3 regions of the Kocuria sp. SL71 genome follow, and region 2 is predicted to be linked to each of the others. Evidence: riboswitches for the same ligand, from Rfam matches in the RefSeq annotation. Region 2 holds a riboswitch; each other region holds the start of a gene.
The links. Region 2 has a riboswitch for thiamine pyrophosphate ahead of OVA15_RS08675 (ECF transporter S component). Riboswitches for the same ligand answer to the same signal wherever they lie in the genome.
Positions count from the first base shown of each region.

Region 1: it holds a riboswitch for thiamine pyrophosphate, as region 2 does, so the genes downstream of both, OVA15_RS00770 (sodium:solute symporter family transporter) here and OVA15_RS08675 (ECF transporter S component) in region 2, are expected to answer to the same signal.
Region 3: it holds a riboswitch for thiamine pyrophosphate, as region 2 does, so the genes downstream of both, OVA15_RS10505 (hypothetical protein) here and OVA15_RS08675 (ECF transporter S component) in region 2, are expected to answer to the same signal.

Region 1 covers NZ_JAPPRE010000001.1:168,604-173,698, forward strand. The annotation lists gene OVA15_RS00765 (LuxE/PaaK family acyltransferase) at 1-209, opposite strand, end outside; gene OVA15_RS00770 (sodium:solute symporter family transporter) at 226-1,704, opposite strand; TPP riboswitch at 1,695-1,805, opposite strand; partial or broken gene OVA15_RS00775 (sodium:solute symporter family transporter) at 2,000-2,266, opposite strand; gene OVA15_RS00780 (hypothetical protein) at 2,604-3,821, shown strand; gene OVA15_RS00785 (putative quinol monooxygenase) at 4,072-4,374, shown strand; gene OVA15_RS00790 (NAD(P)/FAD-dependent oxidoreductase) at 4,517-5,095, shown strand, end outside.
Region 2 covers NZ_JAPPRE010000001.1:1,920,326-1,925,420, reverse strand. The annotation lists gene OVA15_RS08700 (Na+/H+ antiporter subunit D) at 1-1,136, shown strand, start outside; gene OVA15_RS08695 (Na+/H+ antiporter subunit E) at 1,133-1,816, shown strand; gene OVA15_RS13280 (monovalent cation/H+ antiporter complex subunit F) at 1,813-2,199, shown strand; gene mnhG (monovalent cation/H(+) antiporter subunit G) at 2,199-2,588, shown strand; gene OVA15_RS08680 (DUF4235 domain-containing protein) at 2,696-2,977, shown strand; TPP riboswitch at 3,123-3,227, shown strand; gene OVA15_RS08675 (ECF transporter S component) at 3,341-4,009, shown strand; gene OVA15_RS08665 (ATP-binding cassette domain-containing protein) at 4,006-5,095, shown strand, end outside.
Region 3 covers NZ_JAPPRE010000001.1:2,308,527-2,313,621, forward strand. The annotation lists gene OVA15_RS10490 (MarR family winged helix-turn-helix transcriptional regulator) at 1-154, shown strand, start outside; gene OVA15_RS10495 (LLM class flavin-dependent oxidoreductase) at 357-1,499, shown strand; gene OVA15_RS10500 (FMN reductase) at 1,496-2,158, shown strand; TPP riboswitch at 2,297-2,389, shown strand; gene OVA15_RS10505 (hypothetical protein) at 2,383-3,087, shown strand; partial or broken gene OVA15_RS10510 (MMPL family transporter) at 3,113-4,126, opposite strand; gene rplI (50S ribosomal protein L9) at 4,509-4,958, opposite strand; gene rpsR (30S ribosomal protein S18) at 4,977-5,095, opposite strand, start outside.

The sequences.
Region 1 (5,095 bases), 1.8 Mb from region 2:
TGTCGCAGCCGGTCGGGTGTGGCCTTCCGGCTGCGGCAGTACCGCTGGTACGCGGGGTTGGCCTCGAATTGATGGGCGAAGAGCCGCAGCGCCAGCGCGTCGAACGTGGCGGGATCAGGCTCCTCGGACTGGATGAAGGCGAGGATGTCCGCATCGAGTGTTGAGAGATCTGCAGTGTCGTGGCTCGTGGAGTACGAGGCTGTCGTCATCGTGGAATCCTCTCGTTCAGCGATCGAGCAGGCCCGCTGCGGCGGGCGCGGTCGCGCGCGTGTCGCCTTGTGCCGGAGAGGCGGGTCGGGTGAGGAGGCTCAGCACCAGCGTGACGAGCCCCGAGCCCAGGAGTGCTGCGGCGAATGGCCCCAGCGTCAGCCCGTCCGCGAACGTCGTGACCGCCAGGGCATGACCGGGATCGAACCCGGTGACGACCAGCCCGTACCCGGCGGCGGACACGAGGCCCGCGACCGCGCCGGTCAGCGCACCCGTCCGCGTCGTGCGGCTCCACAGCCCCAGGAGGACTGGCACCAGGGTCGCGGCGCAGAAGAGGTCCGCGATGAGGAAGAGCCGCAGGACGGAGAACCCCTGGAAGGCGATCGCTGCGGGGATGAGCGTCGCGATGACTGTGAGGACGCGTGCCCCCGTGACTCCCAGTCGTGGCGCGCGCACGGCGATCGCGGCAGCGATGCCATTCTGCAGCGTGTCCGCGGTTGAGGCGATGAGGGTGAGCGTGAGCACGAGGATCGCCAGGAGCAGCCACGTGGGCCCGCCCGCCACGAGCGCGAAGAACGGTGCCGGGGGAGACCCGGGATCCAGACCCAGGACTGCCGCGACGATGCCCACACACCCGGCCGCGACGACGATGGGGAAGCGGGTGAGCGATCCCAGGACGGCGCCGCGGCGCAGTGCGGTGAGGTCGCGGGCGGCCCACACGCGCTGCCAGTAGCCGTTGTGGAACAGCGTCGTCGCGGTGACCGCGATGGCGACGGTGACACCAGCCTCGATGCCGGTCCAGTCGACGGTGAGGAATGCGGAGGCGGGCAGGGCAGGGGTGCTGGCCCCGGCCTCGGCGGTGGTCAGGGGTGCGGTCTCCAGCAGGCCCAGGCCGCGCAGGGCCAGCCAGCCCCCGATGACGATGACGAGAGCGAAGAGCAGCCACGACTGCCAGCGGTCCGTGCCGATCGAGGCGCGCAGCCCGCCCACCGCGGTGTAGGCGGCGGTGACGGCCGCGACCGCGATGATGCCGATCCGGGGATCCAGGTCGGAGATGCGGCCCAGCACGCTGCTGACGGCGGTCAGCTCGGCCGCCAGCGCCGTGAACATGTAGAGCATCGAGATGAGCAGGACGTAGCCCCGCATGCCGGGACCGAAACGGAGGCGGACGAACTGGGCGAGGTCGTAGCCCTCCGGCAGCAGACGGCGCAGGCGGCCACCCACCAGCAGGAGGCCCACGAGCGGCAGGACGACGCCCACCCCGTAGCCCACGGCGGCGGCGATCCCGCCGGTGGCGCCGACCTCGGGGGCGGAGAAGAGCATCCAGGAGCCCACGCCCGAGGCGAAGAACGACAGGCCCAGGGCCGCGCCGGACTGGGTGCCGCGGGCAACGGCGAATTCCTCGACGGATCGGTCCGCGCCCGTGCGCAGGCCCACCACGAAGAAGCTCGCCAGGGTGAGGGTGAGAATGAGTGCTGTGACAGTGGTGCTGAGCATCGACGTGTCCCTTCGCCGGCATTACCCGGACAGGTTCGTGCGGTCGACGGCCAGTCAGCCGTCCTCTCAGCCCGGTTCACCGAGCTCCCGCGTCTGTTGTTCGCCGTCGACTCTAGCCCATGGGGTGGGGACGTGGTTTATCAGGCACGATCGGGCGTCGATCGTGCACGGGCGCGGCTGGCCGCTGTCAGCGGTAGACCTCGCGACGGTGACCAATGGCGAGCACCATGCGCTGCGCGACAACCCGGTCGAGCTTGCGCAACGACTTGAGGGCCGACTGCGAATACGTGATCTCGTATTGCACGCCGTTGAAGGAGCTCTCGAAGAAGACGCCGCCGGCGACCATGCCGGAGGAGATGTAGAGGGTGAAGAACACGAGGATGATGACGCTCAAGACGATGCGCAGCAGGCGCGAGCGGTCGCGCAGACGGTTCTCGAAGAAGCTGGGCACGGTGATCGAGTTGCGCGACACCTCCGTGCACGCGCGCAGCCGCGGCGCGACGATGAGCCAGTTGAGGTACGCACCCAGCGTCAGTCCCACGGCGATCCAGCTCGCCGATAAGGTCACGCCCTCGTGGATCGTGTCCCACAATCTCCCGCTCGACGACGCCCCGGACGCCTACGCACACTTCGACGCCCGCGATGACGGGTGGACTAAAGTGGTGCTCAACCCCACCTCCTCCTAAGACTGACGCGGGACGTGGAGGCTCGAGTGTCCACTCAAGGAATGGGGTAGCAAGAGAACTTCAAGGCCGCCGGTCTGCTTGTGCTCTCGCCTGACATGAACCGCGGTTGCTTCCCTGGTGCCTGAAATCAGCTGAAGCACTCTAGGGTGAGGAATCGAGACTCTGAGAAGCCGGTAGGAGCACGCGAACTGACAACGCGGAAGGAGTCGACTTTTGACGACTCACAAGAGTGAACCCATCGGGACGACGCAAAACCCGACGGGGGAGGTAGTGGTCGGGGTGGTGGCTGATCCGGTCGCCACCACCCTGTCAGTCGCGAAGCATCTCGAACGAGAACTGCCTGGCCTACTCGCCGAGCAGCTCTCTGACGGTCGCTGGAGAGTGGACGTGCACCGAGAGAGGCTGCCTCCCAGTGACGAGAAGCGGTTTGAGATGATGGACCTGGCAGTCGAGCGTAAGCGGGAACATGGCTGGGACATCGCAGTATGCGTGACCGACCTCCCACTGATGATCGACCGGCGCCCCGTCGTCGCTGACGCCGACCACAGTCGGAACGTGGCGGTGGTTTCACTGCCGGCCTTCGGGGCCATGAGCCTACGAAGGCGAGTGTCAGAGGTGGTGACACAGCTCATTGGGGACATGCGCGGCGGGACCATTCCGAAGGACGGGTCCCAGGCGCATCGGCGGTCACGGGTCCCGGCTCTGGGCGGCGCCTTCGAGAGGACGACCCCAGACCAAGACGGGGTCGACGTCCGTATCTTCGCGAACCGCGGGCGTCTGCGGCTGCTCGTGGGAATGGTCCGGGATAATCGCCCGTGGCGGCTGGTCTCCGGTCTCCGAGGGGCGTTGGTGGGAGCGTTCGCGTTCAGCGCGTTCTATCTGTTGAATGCCACGCTGTGGGAACTCGCACTCACCATGGCAGCGTGGCAGCTGGTCGCCGTCGTCGTTGCCTCAATTACGGTGATGATCACTTGGCTCATCGTCTATCACCACCTCTGGGAACGAGCCAAAGATCTGCCGCCGCAGGAACGTGAGCGAACGGTGCTGTTCAACGCGTCGACTGTCTTGACCCTCGCTATTGGGCTGACGTGCGGCTATGCGGGGCTGTTCGTCCTGAACCTGACTGCCGCGCTGATCGTTTTCACTCCGGAGGTGTTCAGCCAGTACGCCGGAGACGGATACGGACTGGGCGAGTATCTCCTGGTGACCCTGTTCGCGACCGCCGCTGCGACGATCGCGGGTGCGATTGGGTCTGGCTTCGAAAGTGAAGAGTCGGTGCTCGAGGCCGCCTATAGCTACCGGGAGCGCGCACGGCGCGAGGCGCGGCGCCGCTCACGCGGCGCAAAGAACAATGACAGCGCGGTCCACGACGCGGCGCAGAACGACGACACATCTCGTGCAGAGGACTCCGATGCAGGTCCGGACCACTGAGGAGGCAATAGGTCGGCGGTGGATGGTGGGGCTGAGATTCTTGGCGTACGTAAGCCCTGCCCGAATGAATGCCCGCTGAGGGATCCCTCAACGAGCTACTGCTTTCGTTTTCGGTACGATATAGGAGCGATCACCATAGCCATAGTGAATCGGCCCAGGTTCTCTGCCGCTCGCCGGAGGACCTGCCGGCGTTCTCCGAGGCGATCGTGTCCCAAATTGCGGGCACCACAACAAAGGAAGAGGAGACATCATGAGTGTGACCAAGGGATTGCTGGTCAGGTTTGACGCGTTGCCCGGCAAGGAGGACGACGTGAAGGAGTTCCTTGACAGCGGCCGTGCGCTTGTTGAGGAGGAGCCGGCGACCACCGCGTGGTTCGCGATCCGCCTCGGGCCCTCCTCCTTCGGGATCTTCGACGTGTTCCCCGATGACGCCGGACGTGACGCTCACCTGTCCGGCCCTGTTGCGGCAGCTCTCGGCGAGCAGACCGGTGCGTTGTTCTCCGAACCGACGATCGAGAAGCTCGACGTGTTGGGCTCCAAACTTCCCGCCTGACACCACAGACCGGGAGTACTGACCCCGACATGAGGGGTCGTTGCGCGCGGTGGCTTCGGCCTGACACAGCTCGTTGACGTCGTGGCAGCGGCTCCTTAATCTTGTGGCCTATCGCACATCCCTAACAGATCGAGGAACCGCGATGACAGGAACTGACGACGACGTTGCCCCGACGCGTTCACCCGAGGTAGCAGTGATCGGGGGCGGGATCGTCGGTCTGTCGACGGCGTACGCGCTGCGGGAGCAGGGCGTGCCGGTGCGCTTGTACGAGGCCGGTCTGCCTGGAACGGGTCAGTCCGCGGGCGAGTCGCGGATCTTCCGGCATGCCCACGACGACCCGCGACTCGTCGCTTTCGCGCGCGAAAGCCGCGGCATATGGGATGAGTGGGCCGAACACTTCGACGTCGAGCTGGTCTCATCAGACGGTGTCGTGGCGATCGGCGACAGCGCCCTGGCGCGGCTGCGGGTGCTCGACGAGGTCGGCGGCGTGGAAGCGCACGAGATCGATGCAGTCGAGCTCGCCCAGCGAATGCCGCTGCTCGCTGGGTACTCGGGGCCAGCGATGCTCGACGAGTCGGGCGGCGCGATCCGCACCCGCGCCGCGATCACGGCACTCGCGGGTGCCCTCGGAGATGCCGTCACCACCGCAGAGGTCATCTCCATCGATCCCCGCGCCGATGGGACGGTCGAGGTGCGCAGCGTCGCCGACCGGGCTGTCTAC
Region 2 (5,095 bases):
TCTGGCTGCCCGACTCCTACCCCACGGCCTCGGCACCCGTCACGGCCGTGTTCGCGGGCCTGCTCACCAAGGTGGGCGTCTACGCGATCATCCGCACCGAGACGCTGCTGTTCCCGGGGGACAGGGCGGATCAGCTGCTGCTGTGGGTCTCGCTGCTCACGATGGTCGTGGGCATCCTGGGAGCGCTGGCCCAGATCGACATCAAGCGTCTGCTGTCCTTCACGCTGGTCAGCCACATCGGCTACATGATCTTCGGCATCGCGGTCGGCACGCAGACCGCCATGGCGGCAGTTGTCTACTACGTGGTCCACCACATCATCATCCAGACCAGCCTCTTCCTGGTGGCCGGTCTGATCGAGCGCCGGGGCGGGTCGACCAACACGGACCGCCTGGGCGGCCTGGTCGGGCTGTCGCCGCTGCTGGCCCTGCTGTTCATGATCCCCGCGCTGAACCTGGGCGGCATCCCGCCGTTCTCCGGCTTCCTGGGGAAGGCGGGCCTGATCCAGGCGGGCACCGACCAGGGCGGCTGGGCCATCTGGGTCGTGATCACCGGCTCCGTGCTCACCTCGCTGCTGACGCTGATGGCCCTGATGCGCATCTGGAACAAGGCGTTCCTGCGCGCCCCCGACGACGCCGACTACCCGGATCCGGTCCTGCTGGTCTCCCGGGACGAGGCACGGGAGCACGGGCCCCGCAGCGCCGCCTCGGTGTCCATGGACGCCGAGGGCGGCGGCCGGTGGGCCGGTCGCAGCAACGTGCAGCTCATGCCGTTCTCCATGGTGATGCCCACCGGGATGCTCGTGGCGGTCGGGGTCGCCCTCACGGTCTTCGCGGGACCGCTGTTCTCGGTGGCCGACAACGCCGCGGAGAACCTCATGCACCCCGAGCGCTACGTCGAGGCGGTCTTCGGCGACGAATCGGGACCGCGCGGCGTCGTGGACGACGGCGAGGACCCGAGCTCCGATGACCCTGCCGCACCGAGCCTGCCGGAGGGCGAGCAGTACGGGGAGGACGTGGGCGAGGACAGCGGCGCCGGCATCCAGCGCGAGGTCTACGACGGCACGGATTCGCGGCCCTCGGCCGAGGCCGACGCGCAGCGGCAGGGCGCCGAGCAGTCCGAGGAGGCAGATCAGTGAGCTCGACAGCGACATCCCGCGGGTCCGCATCCGCCCGGCCGCGGCGGCGCGAGCACCGCTGGGCCGTGGAGATCCCCCTGATCCTGTGGCTCATGCTCGTATGGGCCGTGCTGTGGGGCGAGCTGACGGCCAAGAACCTGCTGGTGGGCCTGGTGCTGTCCCTGCTGGTCACCCGGGCGCTGGCACTGCCGCCCGTGCAGCTGTCCAGCCGCTTCAACGTGCTGCACGCCGTGACCCTGTTCGTCACCTTCCTGTGGCAGGTCATCCGCGCCAGCTTCGAGGTCATGTGGACCGTGATCGCCCATGGGCCCAGGGCCTCCTCGTCGGTGACCGCCGTGCAGATGCGCTCGCACTCCGATCTGATCATGACCGCGACCGGAAGCACCACGGGACTGATCCCGGGCTCGGTGCTGCTGGAGGTGGACCGTCCGAACGCGATCCTCTACTTCCACGTCCTGGACGTGCACGACGACGAGGACATCGAGCACTTCCGGGAGTCCGTGCGCAACACCGAGGCTGCCTGGATCCGCATGATGGGCTCCCCGGAGGACTACGCCGCGCTGCGGCGCGAGGACGCCCAGAAGGGCCGTGGACTCAGCCCTCGGGCCGTGCTGCGCAGCTGGGCGGGCTACGCCCACAGATCGAAGGCCGAACGACGGGATGAGGAGCAGAGCCGATGAGCTCCATCGTCATGGCCGTGTGCCTCGTGATGCTCGCCGGTGCGGCCGTCGGCGTGCTGTACCGACTGGTGAAGGGACCCTCGCTGCTGGACCGCGTGCTCTCCAGCGACGTCCTGCTCTCCGTGGTGGTCGCCGCGATCGCCCTGGAGATGGTCTGGAGCGATCACTCCGACTACATGATGGTCATCGTGACCGTCTCGCTGCTGGGCTTCATCGGCTCGGTGTCCGTGGCGCGGTTCGTCCAGCCCACGCGGCCCCGGAAGACGGGCCAGACCGATGAGGGCGCCACCAAGGAGCCGGTCGAGGGCGAGCGGGCCGAGCAGGATCACCGGCCCGCCCCGATGCAGAAGCCCGCCCCGTCCGAGAAGGAGGGACACCGCTGATGGATCCCATGGACCTCGTGCTCGACATCGTCGTGGGCGTGCTGCTGCTCGTGGGCTGCCTCATGTCCCTGACGGCCGGCCTCGGCCTGATCCGGCTGCCGGACGTCCTGTCGCGTATGCACGCGGCCACCAAGCCGCAGGTGCTCGGTCTGCTGTGCATGCTGCTGGCCGTGGTGATCCACTCCCGCGAGTGGACGCTGCTGCCGCTGGCCCTGCTCGGCTGGGCCCTGATGCTGCTCACGGCGCCGGTCTCGGCGCACATGGTGGGGCGCTCGAGCTATCGGACCAAGCACGTGCTCGATGAGACGCTGATCGCCGATGACCTGGCCGCAGCCCTGGACGAGGCCGACACCGCCGAGTCGCAGGGCGGCGCGGATCGCCCGTCGTGATCCGCGACGGCTCGCCGAGCGCGCTAGGGTGAGCACCGAACCTCCGGCGTCGGCTGAGGCGCCGGTTCCGCGATCTCCCGAGTGGCTCACTCGGGGTAGGAGATGACATGAACCCCAAGATTATGGGACTCATCGGCACCGGCGCGTCCGTGCTGGGCGTGCAGGCCGCCACCAAGGGCCTCGACGCCACGTGGAAGAAGGTCACCGGCCGCCAGGTCCCGTCCAAGGGCGATGACCCCCGTGAGGACCGCTGGCTCGACATCATCCTGTTCGCCGTGGTCAGCGGCGTGCTGACCACGGTCGTGCGCACCCTGGTCAACCGCCAGGTCGCCGAGCAGCGCGAGAAGGCCGAGCTCAAGGCGCAGGAGAAGGCCAAGGGCCGCGCCTGATCTCGACCGGTCCGGGCCGGCCGCTGCGCGCGGCCTGCTGATCGATGGCGAAGGCGCCGGGAGCTGTGTGCTCCCGGCGCCTTCATCCGTTCCGGGTCCGGCTGAGGGTGACCTGCATCTGCTGCGCGTTTGGCGTAGGATCCCAGGCACACGACAGGGGAGCGCCCGAGGGCGCTGAGAGTGCGGTCCGCCGCAGACCCTCGAACCTGCTCCGGCTAGCACCGGCGAAGGAAGTCGAGCATCTCGGAGGTGCTTCTCGCGCGTTCCTGCGGGCGCCCGCCCACGCAGGAACGCGCGAGAAGCGCTTCTCCCCTCCTGATGACAGGGGCGCCGCGGCGTCCCCGGGCCCCCAGGAGGACCACCATGACGCAGCATCGCAGCACCGGTCAGATGAGCACCGGATCCGGCCTCGATACGCGCTCGGACCGCGACCCCGGAACCATCGGCTCCCCGCAGCGCAGCGCGCGCTCCCGCCTGAGGTGGCGCGTGCTCGACCTCGTGGTCCTCGCAGTGCTGGCCGCCGCCTGCGGCGTGATCTTCTGGGCCTGGTCCGCTCTGGTCTACCCCCTCTCCCAGGCCGTCACGGTCGGCTATCCCCCGGCGGGCGGCCTGCTGGTCGGCGGATGGCTGATGGCCGGACCGCTGGCCGCCCTCATCATCCGCCGCCCCGGCGCAGCACTGGCCTGCGAGCTGCTGGCGGCGTGCTTCGAGGGGCTGCTGGGCACCCACTTCGGCATGACGGTCGTGCTCTCCGGTCTCATCCAGGGCGCGGCGGCGGAGGCCGTCTTCCTGGCCGCCGGGTACCGCCGCTTCGGCCCGGTCGTGGCCGTGGCCTCGGGCGCTGCCGCCGGAGCGCTCGGGACACTGACCGAGTGCCTGATCTACTACTACGAGTGGCCGATGGCCCACCAGGCGGTCTACGTCGTGCTGGGCACGGTGTCCGGGGCGGTCATCGCCGGTCTTGCCATGTGGGCACTGACGCGCGCTCTGCGCTCCACGGGAGTGCTCTCGGGCCTGGCCTCCGGTCGATGACCGCTCGCACGCACGGAGCCGACAGGGCCGTGCGCGGCGGAGCCGCCGTGTTCGCGCGCGGCTTCGGCTGGCAGCCCGGGGGTCGGAAGACCCCAGCCATCGAGCAGGTGGACCTCGAGATCCCCGCGGGGCAGTGCGTGCTGCTGCTGGGCGCCAGCGGCTCGGGCAAGTCCACGCTGCTGCACGCCCTGGCGGGCGTGCTCCCGGACACCGAGGACGATGCCCCCGGGCCGGGGCCCGACGGCGGTCGCGCAGCGCCCTCAGGAAGCAGCGGCTCGCGCGGCGAACTGCTCGTGGACGGACAGCCCGCAGCCCAGCGCGGCGTCGTCACCGGCCTGCTCCAGCAGGATCCGGAGTCCTCGATCCTGCTGGCCAGGGCCGGCGACGACGTCGCGTTCGGCCCGGAGAACCTGGCCGTGCCCGCCGAGGAGATCTGGGACCAGGCCGATGCCGCCCTGCGGGCCGTGGGGCTAGAGATCTCCCGCAGCCGGGACACCTCGGCGCTGTCCGGCGGGCAGCAGCAGCGCCTCGGCCTGGCCGGCATCACCGCCATGCGCCCGCGCCTGCTGCTGCTCGACGAGCCCACGGCCAACCTGGATCCAGAGGGGGTGGCGACCGTCCGCAGGGCGGTCGAGACGGTGGTCGAGGACACCGGGGCCACGCTGATCGTGGTCGAGCACCGCACCGAGGTCTGGGCGGATCTGGTGGAGCGCGTCGTGGTCCTGGGGCCGCGGGGAGTGCTGGCCGACGGGAGCCCCGAGGACGTCCTCGGCGCCCGGGGGGCCCAGCGCGAGCAGCTGCGCCGCGCCGGCATCTGGCTGCCGGGCCAGCGCGCCGCCGCGGCCGCCCCGGCCCCCGCCCCCGGTGAGCTGCTCCTGCGCGCCGACGAGCTCGAGGTCTCGCGCGAGCAGCCCTCGCAGCGCCTGCTCTCCCGCCGCCGTCGCCGCGTGCGCCGCGGGGACGCGGTGCCCGACGGGGCCTGGGCCGGCGCCCCGGCGGCGCAGCCGGTGGACCTGCGCCTGCGCGCCGGCAGCGCGCTCGCGCTGACCGGGCCGAACGGCGCCGGGAAGTCGACGCTGGCCCTGA
Region 3 (5,095 bases), 390 kb from region 2:
CCTGGCCGCAGCCGCCCCGGGCCACCTGGGCGCCGTGCGCAGGTCGTTCTTCGACGCCCTTGATGCACAGGACATCGAGGACCTGGACCGCATCACCTCCCGGATCGCCCGCAAGCTCGACATCCGCCGCCCGGACTGCGCACCGATCGACTGACCCGCGCAGGCCGGCTGCCGCCCTGCGCGGACACGGCCTGGGGCATCACGACGACAGCGCGTTCGTCGTTCCCGCCGTCCCTCGAGCACGGCGGACCTAATGGTTGACATGTCACATACATCGACGCATACTGTTCCGTGAAACGTCACGCGATGACCGGACATCTCCGGTCATCGCGATGCGCACCCAAGGAGCGAGCACCATGCAGTTCGGCATCTTCACCATCGGCGACGTCACCCCGGACCCCACCACCGGCAAGGCGCCCTCCGAAGCTCAGCGCATCCAGTCGATGACCAAGTACGCCCTGAAGGCGGAGGAGGTCGGTCTGGACGTCTTCGCGACCGGCGAGCACCACAACCCGCCGTTCGTGCCGTCCTCGCCCACCACGCACCTGGCCTACATCGCCGCCCAGACCGAGCGGCTGCGCTTCTCCACGGCCACCACGCTGATCACCACGAACGACCCCGTGAAGATCGCTGAGGACTACGCCTTCCTCCAGCACCTCTCCGGCGGTCGTGTGGATCTCACCATGGGCCGTGGCAACACCGGTCCGGTCTACCCCTGGTTCGGCAAGGACATCCGCCAGGGCATCCCGCTGGCCATCGAGAACTACCACCTGCTGCGCAAGCTGTGGCGCGAGGGGGTCGTGAACTGGCAGGGCAAGTTCCGCACCCCGCTCAACAGCTACACCTCCACCCCGTGGCCGCTGGATGACACCCCGCCCTTCGTGTGGCACGGCTCGATCCGCTCCCCGGAGATCGCGGAGCAGGCCGCCTATTACGGCGACGGCTTCTTCCACAACCACATCTTCTGGAACATCGAGCACACCGCCTCGATGGTGAACCTCTACCGCCAGCGCTTCGAGCACTACGGCCACGGCGCCGCCGACCAGGCGATCGTGGGCCTGGGCGGCCAGATCTTCGCCGCTGCGACAGAGGCCGAGGCCAAGCGGGTCTTCCGCCCGTACTTCGACAACGCGCCGGTCTACGGCCACGGCCCGTCGCTCGAGGACTTCTCGCGGATGACCCCGCTGACGGTCGGCACCCCGGATCAGATCGTGGAGCGCTACCTGGGCTACGCGAATCAGGTGGGCGACTACCAGCGCCAGATGTTCCTGCTGGATCACGCCGGCCTGCCCGAGGAGATGGTCCTGGAGCAGATCGAGATCCTCGGCCGGGAGATCGTCCCGCGCCTGCGCGAGGGCTTCGAGGCACGTCGCCCGGCGCACGTGCCCTCAGACCCGCCCACCCACGAGACCCTGCGCGCCCAGGGCCCGGACTCCAAGCACCGCCAGGTCATCAACGCGCAGCCGCAGGACGAGCAGAAGGAGGATGAGCAGCGATGACCCGTCAGCTCGTCGTCGTCTCGGCGGGGCTGTCCTCGCCGTCGTCCACCCGCCTGCTGGCGGACCGGATCGCCCAGGCCGTCGAGTCCCGGGTCGGCGCCCGGGGCGAGGCCCTGGAGGTCCACCACGTGGAGCTGCGAGACCTGGCCCTGCCGCTGGCGCAGGCCATGACCACGGGCGGGCTGCCCGATCCGCAGCTCGACGAGGTCAAGCGCCTGGTCGCCCAGGCCGACGGGCTGGTGGCGGTCACGCCGATCTTCCGGGCCTCCTACTCGGGGCTGTTCAAGATGTTCTTCGACGTCCTCGACGACGAAGCGCTGATCGACCTCCCGGTGCTCATCGCCGCGACGGCCGGCACCCCGCGCCACAGCCTGGTCCTGGACCACGCGCTGCGCCCGCTGTTCTCCTACTCGCGGGCGGTCGTGCTGCCCACGGGCGTGTTCGCCGCGACCGATGACTTCGGCTCCGGGGACACCGGAGGCCTGGAGTCGCGGATCGCTCGAGCCGCCTCCGAGATGGCGACGGCACTGGTGGCCGAGTCCGCCGGGGTGGAGGGCTTCCTGCCCACCGAGCCCGCGAGGGCGCCGCGTCGCAGCGGCGTGGACCTGGGTCCGGTCACGGACTTCGCGAGCCTTCTCAAGGGCCACGACGGCTCCTGACGGGCTCGCCGAGCTCTCGGAGGACCCATAGGCCGTCTGACCTGCTCATATGTCGGATGTGACATATGAGAAGGTCTCGTCTCTCCCAGCGGACCCGGCTGCCGCCCTGTCGGCATCCGATCCTGCCGCCTATAGTGGGCTGCGGACACGGGGTGCGCCGCCGGCGCTGAGATCAGACCCGTGGAACCTGCTCCAGCTCGCACTGGCGAAGGGATGTCCCCTTGATGAACTCCACCTCGAACATCGCCCCCCAGCCCGCCGTCGAAGCGGCCGGTCCATGGACTCAGTCGCTGTGGGATGACGGCGCGCAGACGGCAGCTGAGATCCAGGACTCGAGATTCGTGCGCGCCCTGCTGGACGGAACCCTTGACGACGCGCGGTTCACGTTCTACCTCGCCCAGGACGCCCTGTATCTGGCCGGCTACGCCCGGGCCCTGGCGGCTCTGTCCGCACGCTGCGATCACGCCCCGGACCAGCTCGCGTGGGCACAGGCCTCGGTCGGCTGCCTCACGGAGGAGGCCCAGCTGCACCGCACCTGGATGGCCGCCCGTCCGGAGGCCGCCGACGAGCCCGCCAGCACCGTCACCGCGGCCTACACGGACTTCCTGCTGGCCGCCGCCCTGGGACAGGACCGAGCTGTCGGCGCTGCTGCAGTGCTCCCCTGCTTCTGGCTCTACGCCCAGGTCGGAGCCTGTCTGCCGACCGTGGAGCCGGATCACCCGTATGCCGCATGGCTGGAGACCTACCGCGATCCCGACTTCGTGGCTGCAACCGCTGCAGCCCTGGAGCGCGTCGAGCGGGAGCTCGCACAGAGCTCGGAATCAGGCCGTGCGGCAGCACAGCGGGCCTATCTGGCAGGCTGCCGCCACGAGCTGGCGTTCTTCGATCAGGCCCTGACTCAGGATCAGTCGGAGACCATCCCGCGCTGAGAGCGCGGACCGACTGACGGGAGCCTCACCACGGTCCCTTCCGGTGCCGCGGCGCCGTGTCGGCCACATGGCGACCGCGGCGTCGTCGGGCCGACGGCGGCGTGATGTGATCCCCGAACTCCTCCGGCTCGCGCCGCGCCAAGGGGCCCGTATGCGGATCCTCGGGGGCCTCCGCCAGCCCGATCCGATCGTGCACCCACCGCCGCGGGGCCGGTGCCCACCAGTTGGCCCGCCCGGCGATCCGCATGAACGCGGGCACCAGGACGCCGCGCACCAGGGTCGCATCGAGCAGGATCGCGAACGCCGTACCCAGGCCGAACAGCTGCATGAAGCTCACCTGGCTCGTCCCGAAGGCCGCGAACGACACCGAGAGCACCAGCGCCGCGAGTGTGGTGATGCGCCCGGTGTGCGCGAGCCCCTCCACGACCGCCATGCGGTTGCTGCCCGTCTGCTCCCACAACTCCTTCATGCGCCCGATCAGGAACAGCTCGAAGTCCACCGACAGCCCGAAGGCGATGCAGAACAGCAGCACGGGCATGGACATGTCCAGCGGGCCCCGCGTGAAGCCCAGGAACCCGGAGAGCCAGCCGTGCTGGAACACGAGCGTCACCACGCCCAGCACCGCCGACAGGAGCACCAGCGTGATGGGCACGGCGATGTGCTCGGCCAGCCCCAGGTCCTTGATCACCTGCTGGCTGTTCGAGGCGATCATGGGAGCGGAGCCGCCCACCAGCACCTCGGTGCCGTCGCCGCGCTCCTGGCTCAGCTGGTCCACGAGCTCCGTGGAGATCTCAGTCTGCTCGGCCAAGGTGCCCTCGATGCGCGCGACGACCATGCCCGTGCGGCCGTCGTCAGAGCTCAGCGGGTCGCTCATGCCGGGATCGCTGAAGGCATGGACGGACTCGATGCCGTCGTGCTCGCGCAGATCCGCGGCGATCTCCTCCCCCACGTCAGCGGAGTCGGCTGCCTGGGAGCCTTCGGGGGCTCGGACCAGGACGACGAGGCTCGCCTCCCCGCCGACCTCTTCGTGCACGATCTGCTGTGCCCTCGGGGATTCCGAGGTCGGGTCGGCGTAGCCGCCGCCGGGAACGTAGCACGGGAGACGACGCCGGCGTCGGTGCTGGTCGGCGCAGAAGTCGGCCGTCCTGGGGACGGGTCATGCGCCCGCAGCAGATCCGCGCCGCGCCCGTGCCCCGAGGGCCGGGAACAGATGCGAGATCACCGCGCAAGGGACCACATCAGGGCCTGCCCTGTGTCGCTGCGCAGGGCCGTCGTCGTCATCCGCCGAACGGTGACCTGTCAGGGGCAGAGCCGCCCCCGCCGGCGCCCGACAGGCCCGGCAACGACGACGAGCCGCCGCCCCGGAAAGGGGCGACGGCTCGTCGGTCAGGCGTGCCGTGCAGGATGGCTCACCCGAAGGATCAGGCGGGGACGACCTCGAACTCGATGTTCGCGTTGACGTCCTCGTGCAGGCGCACGGTGGCCTGGTAGGTGCCGACGGTGCGGACCTGCTCGCGGATCTCGACCTTGCGCTTGTCGATCTCGCCCAGGCCGGCGGCCTTGACGGCGTCGGCGACCTGCTCGGCCTTGATCGAGCCGAACAGACGGCCCTCGGCGCCGGCCTTGGCCGGGACCGTGACGGTGGCCGAGGTCAGCGAGGCCGCCAGGGCCTGCGCGTCCTCGAGCGAGGCGAGCTCACGGGCCGCACGAGCGGCCTTGATGGACTCGATCTGGCGCTCGGCGCCCTTGGACCACTGGGTCGCGAAGCCGCGGGGGAAGAGGTAGTTGCGGGCGTACCCGTCCTTGACCTCGACCACGTCACCGGCGGAACCGAGGTTGGAGACCTCGTGCGTCAGGATGATCTTTGCCATGAGTGTGTTCCTTTCCGATCAGCGGCCGGAGCCGGCGTAGGGGAGCAGGGCGACCTCACGGGCGTTCTTGACGGCCTGGGCGATCTTGCGCTGCTCCTGGACGGAGACGCCGGTCACGCGACGCGCGCGGATCTTGC